3 regions of the Nonomuraea sp. NPDC003804 genome follow, and region 1 is predicted to be linked to each of the others. Evidence: riboswitches for the same ligand, from Rfam matches in the RefSeq annotation. Region 1 holds a riboswitch; each other region holds the start of a gene.
The links. A riboswitch is a leader RNA that binds a small molecule or an ion and turns the genes downstream of it on or off. The one in region 1 is predicted to bind cobalamin.
Positions count from the first base shown of each region.

Region 1 (2,179 bases):
CGAGGGAGGCCAGCCGGAAGTCCCACAGCAGCGAGGCGGGGAAGCCGGGCGGCACCTCGTCGACGCGCGGCAGGAGCACCCACGCGGCGATCACCGGAATCAGGAAGGTCACCCCGCCCACCAGGCCCTTCGCCCAGACGCCGGGCACGGTGACCCTACGGGTGGCGGCGACGGCGATCGCGATGGAGGCGAGGCCGACGAGGACCATCACGACGTAGAGCAGCGTTCTGGCGTTGATGGTTTCGGGGTCGCCGACAGCGGGTGGGTTGGCGGGATATTTCAGGAAGGGGACCAGGGTGATGGCACCGAACGCGCACGCGGCCGTCACGATCGCCAGGCCAGGCTCCGACCTGGGGCCGACCCTGCCGCGCAGTGCGGCGAAGACGAGGGCGAAGATGCCGCCGACGGCCAGGCCGTACAGGCCGGTGGCCAGGAAGAGGCCGACCTTCTGTACCGGCCTGCTGACCACGGCCTCCTCGCCGTGGCTGTGGCCGGCCGAAGCGCCGTCGTCGTGACTGTGCGCCTCCTCGCCGCCGCCTGCCGGGGCCGACGGCCGAGCCGCGTTGCCTGGAGCGGACGGCTGAGCCGCATCCGCTGGGGCCGACGGCTGAGCCGCATTCCCCGGAGCGGACGGCTGAGCCGCGTCGTCCGCCGGGGCGGACGGCTGACCGGCGCCGTCGGAATGGTGGGAGGACGGGGTGTCGCCGCCGTCAACCGATACGGCGGCGGCCGCCTCCTCCAGGGCGATCGCGGCGTCGACGCGCGGCTCCCCCACGAAGAAGGCGAACACGCCCGCGACGAGTCCGGCCAGGAGCCCGACGAGCAGGCCCCTGACCACCAGGGACTTGACCATGACGCTGCCTCAGTGGCAGGGCACGCCGAGCAGGTGACGCCCGTCGTGCATGAGCTCGTGCAGGAGCGTGCCGGTCTGCGAGATCGCGCCGTTGTCCATGAGGACGAGGTACGCGAGCAGCATCAGAACGGGCACGGCCAGCAGCCAGCGTGTGAGACGGTGAAGCGGAATTGCGGTTACGGACGTGGACAGACCACTCATGTGAAGCCTCCTCAGGGATGACGCGTCCCGCTGGTTGAGGTCGCGACGGTCAGGTGACCTGGCTCCCGGGGCTGTGGGCCCCGGATACAGTGGCGCGTCCGCACCGGCATCTCACCGGATTTCCCCTGATTCGCCGCGAAATCTACCGGAACGTATCCCTTTCTCCGGGTCTCGTCAACATCACCCGATCCTGTTCGGGCCCTTTCTGAGATGTAGATGCCCACGTCCGGGGTTTCCGGCGCGCCACGAAGGACTGTCCCGGCGCAGGCGGGGCACGGACTGTCCGCTTCCCGGAAACGCCGGGATCAGCGTTCCCGGGGAGAGCGGGCGCGGGTTATGACAACGTTGCCATTGATCTTGATAGGTCCTAGTGTGACGGCGACCGCCCCCTAGAACGCCGAGGGAGACCCCGTGCCCGTTCGCCTGTTGACCGCCGAGTCGACCGACCTCTTCGTCGGGACGGAGGCGCAGCCGTACCAGGTCCTCCGGGTCACCGCCGAGCAGGGTGAGCACGACGCCGGCCTGGAGGTGCGCGGCGACGGCGTGGCGGGACGCGCGGTCGTGCCCGCCGGCGAGGGGACCGTCGTGGTGGAGGTCCCGCTGGAGGTGAACGCCGAGCCGGGGACCGTCCTGCCGTGCGTGGTCACCGCGGCCGGCGACGAGCTCGCCGCCCAGGTGACCGTGGAGGAGCCGGGCTGGACGATGCACATGGTGTCGCACTTCCACTACGACCCCGTCTGGTGGAACACGCAGGCCGCCTACACCAGCCCGTGGGAGCTGCTGTCGGGTGACGCGACCACCAGGCCGCTGTGGGAGCGCAACGCGTTCGCCCTGGTGGAGGCGCATCTGGCGCTCGCGGCACGCGACCCGGACTACAAGTTCGTGCTCGCCGAGATCGACTACCTGAAGCCGTTCTTCGACACCCACCCCGAGCGCAGGGCCGACCTGCGCCGCCTGATGGCCGAGGGCAGGGTGGAGCTGATGGGCGGCACCTACAACGAGCCCAACACCAACCTGACCGGCGCCGAGACCACGATCCGCAACATCGTGTACGGCATCGGCTACCAGCGCGACATCCTCGGCGGCGAGCCCCGTACGGCATGGCAGCTCGACGCCTTCGGCCAC
Region 1 is NZ_JBEXMT010000003.1:231,984-234,162, forward strand. Features, by position in the region: gene ABZX22_RS05380 (CbtA family protein) at 1-853, opposite strand, end outside; gene ABZX22_RS05385 (CbtB-domain containing protein) at 863-988, opposite strand; cobalamin riboswitch at 1,084-1,224, opposite strand; gene ABZX22_RS05390 (NEW3 domain-containing protein) at 1,466-2,179, shown strand, end outside.

Region 2 (2,179 bases), on a different contig from region 1:
CTTCTTCGTGGTCTTGATCCACGGGTCGGTGATGGTGAGCGCGGAAGCGGCAGCCGACTGCCCGGACGATCCGGACGGCCCGGACGGCGAGGCCACGGCGACCTGCTTCGGTACGGAGTCGGCCGCCTCCTGGACGCCACAGGCGGCCAGACTGGCCACGCCGACGACAACGACGATGACGCGCGAGAACATGGATAGCCCTTCTTCCGGCTGAGCCGGCACTGGTGTCATGGCACTGATGTCGACCCGGCGCCCGTCACGACAGGGACGCCGGGGAGCACCCCTTTCCCGGGGTGGCCCGCATCGGCCTCCTCGAACGGGAGGTCAGGCGGGAACGGTGCGCATGACGCCAGGAGGGCCGCGCCGGCCCATCTCATGGCCGAGCATGATGGAGCGCAGGATCAGCGGCCGCTCGGCCGGCGCGGGGACGGCCGTGCGGGCCGCCGGATCGACGAACGCCAGCACCGCGACGAGCAGCCGTACGGCCAGCCGCCGCAGCAGCGCCCACAGGGCCGCCTCGCCGTGCGACATCCACAGCGCCGTCAGCCCGATCGCCCATCCGTGCATGACCAGCATGCCGAGGCCCGGCACCAGCCAGGACTGGCCGTGCGCGTGCCCGGCGACCACCGGCTCGACGGCATGGGCGCCGGCGAACAGCACGTGCAGCACCAGCTGCGTGGCGGCCAGGGTCACGGCGATCACGGCCGCCGACCGCTCCCGCCCGGCCAGCGCCTGGGCCGGCAGGAACGACACCAGCAGCGCCACCACCACCGACGGCGCCGACACCGACCCGCCGGCGAACACATGGGCGGCGATGCCGAGCATGACCGAGACCGCGGCGAAGGCGGCGGCTCGCAGAGCTCGAAGCGGCATCGTGGCTGACATGGCCCGGCCATCATCCCACGCTTACCCGCCGCTTCCCCAAGCGGATTCTTCGCCGCACAACCGCCCCCCTCGCGCGAGGAAGCCTGGACGAGCCCGCACCGGCCGTGGTGACAGGACCGCGGGCAGGGCGCCGGAGTCCCTGCCGACCTCGCCGACCGGGCGGGTGAAGTGATCGGCTAGCGTACTGCCCGGCGAACTGTTGCGAGGTGCCCCGCGTTCGCGGGGAGAATCGGGAAGCCGGTGAGAGTCCGGCACGGGCCCGCCGCGGTTACCGGGGAGCCTCCGCCCACGCGCGCGAGCGCAGTCACTGGCCCGACAGGGCTGGGAAGGCCGGCGGGCAGGCGTTGATCCGGGAGTCCGAAGACCGGCCTCGCGTTCACCGCCCCCACGGGGGCGCGAGTCAGCGGGAGCCTGCCCATGATCAGCCAGCTGTACGACGTCATCCACCGCCGCCGCGACGTGCGCGGCGAGTTCACCGGCGCGCCGGTGCCCGACGAGGTGCTGCACCGCGTGCTGTCGGCCGCGCACGCGGCGCCCAGCGTCGGCCTGTCCCAGCCGTGGGACTTCATCCTGGTGCGCGACCGCGCCGTCCGCGCCGCCTTCCACGATCACGTACGGCAGGAGCGGGACACGTTCGCGGCCGCCCTCGACGGCGAGGCCGCTCGGCGGTTCGCCCGGATCAAGATCGACGGGGTGCTCGAGTCGACGCTGTCCGTCGTGGTCACCTACGACCCTGACCGGGGCGGGCCCGCGGTGCTCGGCCGCCACGCCATCGCCGACGCCGGGCTGTACTCGGTGTGCCTGGCCATCCAGAACCTGTGGCTGGCCGCCACCGCCGAAGGGCTCGGCGTCGGCTGGGTGTCGTTCTACCGCGAGTCCTTTCTGCGGGACCTGCTGGGCGTCCCCGGCGTGGTGCGACCGGTCGCGTGGCTGTGCGTGGGCCCCGTCTCCCACCTGGAGGAGGTCCCTGACCTGGAACGGCACGGCTGGCGACGGCGCCGCCCGCTGGACGCCGCCGTCCACCACGACCGCTGGACCGGCGACCGCTGACCTGCGCCCGGCCGCCGGGTGGAATGCCTGCGCGAAGCCCATCCGGGAAAGCCCCTCCTACGGGCGGGCCCTCCGCGGTCAGCGGAGCCGGTCGCGCAGGCGGGCGCACTCGTGGGCGAAGCGGGTGCCGCGCCCGCTGTCCGCGTGGGCGGACACGCACGGGATCTCGCCTCGGGCGCCGGCCCACGCCGCCACGTCGGTGGCCAGCGCCACCGCCGCGGTGTGGCCGGCGGTCGGCCGCTCC
Region 2 is NZ_JBEXMT010000015.1:213,461-215,639, forward strand. Features, by position in the region: gene ABZX22_RS22095 (copper chaperone PCu(A)C) at 1-192, opposite strand, end outside; gene ABZX22_RS22100 (MFS transporter) at 325-873, opposite strand; cobalamin riboswitch at 1,073-1,273, shown strand; gene bluB (5,6-dimethylbenzimidazole synthase) at 1,303-1,935, shown strand; gene ABZX22_RS22110 (DUF6493 family protein) at 2,014-2,179, opposite strand, start outside.
Region 2: another riboswitch for cobalamin. It lies ahead of bluB (5,6-dimethylbenzimidazole synthase); the one in region 1 lies ahead of ABZX22_RS05385 (CbtB-domain containing protein).

Region 3 (2,179 bases), on a different contig from region 1:
GCGGCTGGACGAGCTGGAGGACTTCTTCGAGGAGTACATCCTGCTGCTGAAGAAGTACGGCCGGCGGGCCGCCGACGCCCCGCCGGAGGCCAGGCCCCTCCACATCCGGCTGCTCGCCGTTCCCGCCGACCTGCCCGCCACCCCCGACGTGTGACGCAAGGTGATCATCCAATAACATCCTGTACAAGGGTTGGGGGCGACGGGGAGGGGCGCGCATGCGCCGTCGGGAGTTCGTGGCAGCGTTCGTGCCGGGGACGGTGGCCGCGCTGGCGTGCCTGGCCGGGTGCGGCGCCACGGTCCCCCGGCAGGGAGCCAGCTTCACCGTCGTGCCGGGCGGAGAGGCGTGGATCCCCGTCGCGAAGGTCCTGGCGGGCCAGTTCAGATACAGCGGCGTCGCCGACGGCGGGACCTCGCTGACCGTGACGGGCCTGCCCGCGCTCGCGACCGCCCTGCGCAACGGCTCCAAGGCGGCCGGCACCCCGCTGGCCAGGCTGGTGGGCGACGTCGAGGTGCTGGTCGTGCCCGCCGCCTCGCTGCTGCGCGGCTTCGACGACTTCGCCGGGCGGCTGCTCGCCGACCCCGGCGCCACGGTGCTGGCGGGCCGGCCGCAGGGGGGCACCGACCACCTGCTGTTCGGGCTGGTCGCGCGCGGGCTCGGCGCCGACGCCAGGGTGCTCGACTACGCCGGCTATCCCACCACGCACGACGCCGCCGCGGCGCTGCTCGTGGGCCGGGCCGCCGTCGCCGCCGGGCCGCTCGGCGACTGGCGCAAGCGCATCGACAAGGGCCAAGTCAGGGTGCTGGCCGTCTCCTCCGCCGAACCGGTCGACGGCATCGAGGCGCCGACGCTGCTGGAGTCGGGTGTGCGGGTCGACTTCGCCGACTGGTGCGGGGTGCTCGGGCCGGGGGAGATGACCGAGCGCGAGCACGCCCAGGCGGTCGCGATCCTCGAGGAGATCACCGGGTCCCGGCAGTGGGCGGATGCGTGCCGTACGAGAGGGTGGAAGCCGATTCCCCTCAGCGGCGGCGACTTCGGCGTGTGGCTCGGGTCGGAGACCGAGCGGACCCGTGAGGTGCTCAAGGACCTCGGCCTCATCGACATGTTGGGGTAGTTGCGCCCGCGGCCACTAGATGTAGGATCCTGCTCGTCGCTGGTTCGCCCGATCAGGGCGGAGCAAAAAGGGAAGCCGGTGCGAATCCGGCGCTGCCCCGCAGCGGTGAGCGGGAACGACCGCCGTCACGACGCACTGGGCCCATGGCCTGGGAAGCGACGGCCAGTAGGAAGCTGACGAACGCCCGCGAGTCCGAAGACCTGCCAGCGGTGTGACCTGTCCATGGCCTCGAGGGAGGGCCGGGGGCCTCGCGGCATGCCCGCGCGCTCTCGCCTGCCCTCACGAGGCCGAGCTCGCGAGGAGAGAGCGTGACGCAGACCGTAGAGGTGGATCGCCGGCTGGCCATCGAGGAGGCCGCCGCCAGGGTGATCGCCGATCCGGAGAACTCCAAGGTGGCCGCCAGGCTGCTGGCCGAGGAGATCGCCGACGAGGCCGCCGCGCACGGCGTGCGGACCTTCTCCGAGTCGATCGCGGCCACCCACGCCGCCGGCCTGCTCCAGGACGGGCTGGCCGCCTTCGTGGCCGCCCACGCCGCCGCCCTCGACGCGCTGGTGGACGAGAGCGCCGACGACAGGTTCGAGTACTTCGGGCTGCGCACCGTCTACGACCGCTACCTGCTGCGCCACCCCGACACGCGCGGCGTGCTCGAGCGCCCGCAGCACTTCCTGCTGCGCGTGGCGTGCGGCCTTTCCGCCTCGGTCGCCGAGGCCGCCGAACTGTACGCCCTGATGTCCACGCTGTCCTACCTGCCGAGCTCGCCCACCCTGTTCAACTCGGGTTCGCGCCGCGCGCAGCTGTCGTCCTGCTTCCTGCTCGACTCGCCGCGCGACGACCTCGAGGGTATCTACGAGCGCTACGGCCAGGTCGCCAGGCTCTCGAAGTACGCCGGGGGCATCGGCATCGCCTGGACCAGGGTCCGCTCCCGGGGCTCGCTCATCCGCGGCACGAACGGCCACTCCAACGGCATCGTCCCCTGGCTGCGCACGCTCGACTCCAGTGTCGCCGCAGTCAACCAGGGCGGCCGCCGCAAGGGCGCGGCCTGCGTCTACCTGGAGACCTGGCACGCC
Region 3 is NZ_JBEXMT010000054.1:19,714-21,892, reverse strand. Features, by position in the region: gene ABZX22_RS43275 (helix-turn-helix domain-containing protein) at 1-154, shown strand, start outside; gene ABZX22_RS43270 (tripartite tricarboxylate transporter substrate-binding protein) at 216-1,112, shown strand; cobalamin riboswitch at 1,136-1,335, shown strand; gene ABZX22_RS43265 (ribonucleoside-diphosphate reductase subunit alpha) at 1,421-2,179, shown strand, end outside.
Region 3: another riboswitch for cobalamin. It lies ahead of ABZX22_RS43265 (ribonucleoside-diphosphate reductase subunit alpha); the one in region 1 lies ahead of ABZX22_RS05385 (CbtB-domain containing protein).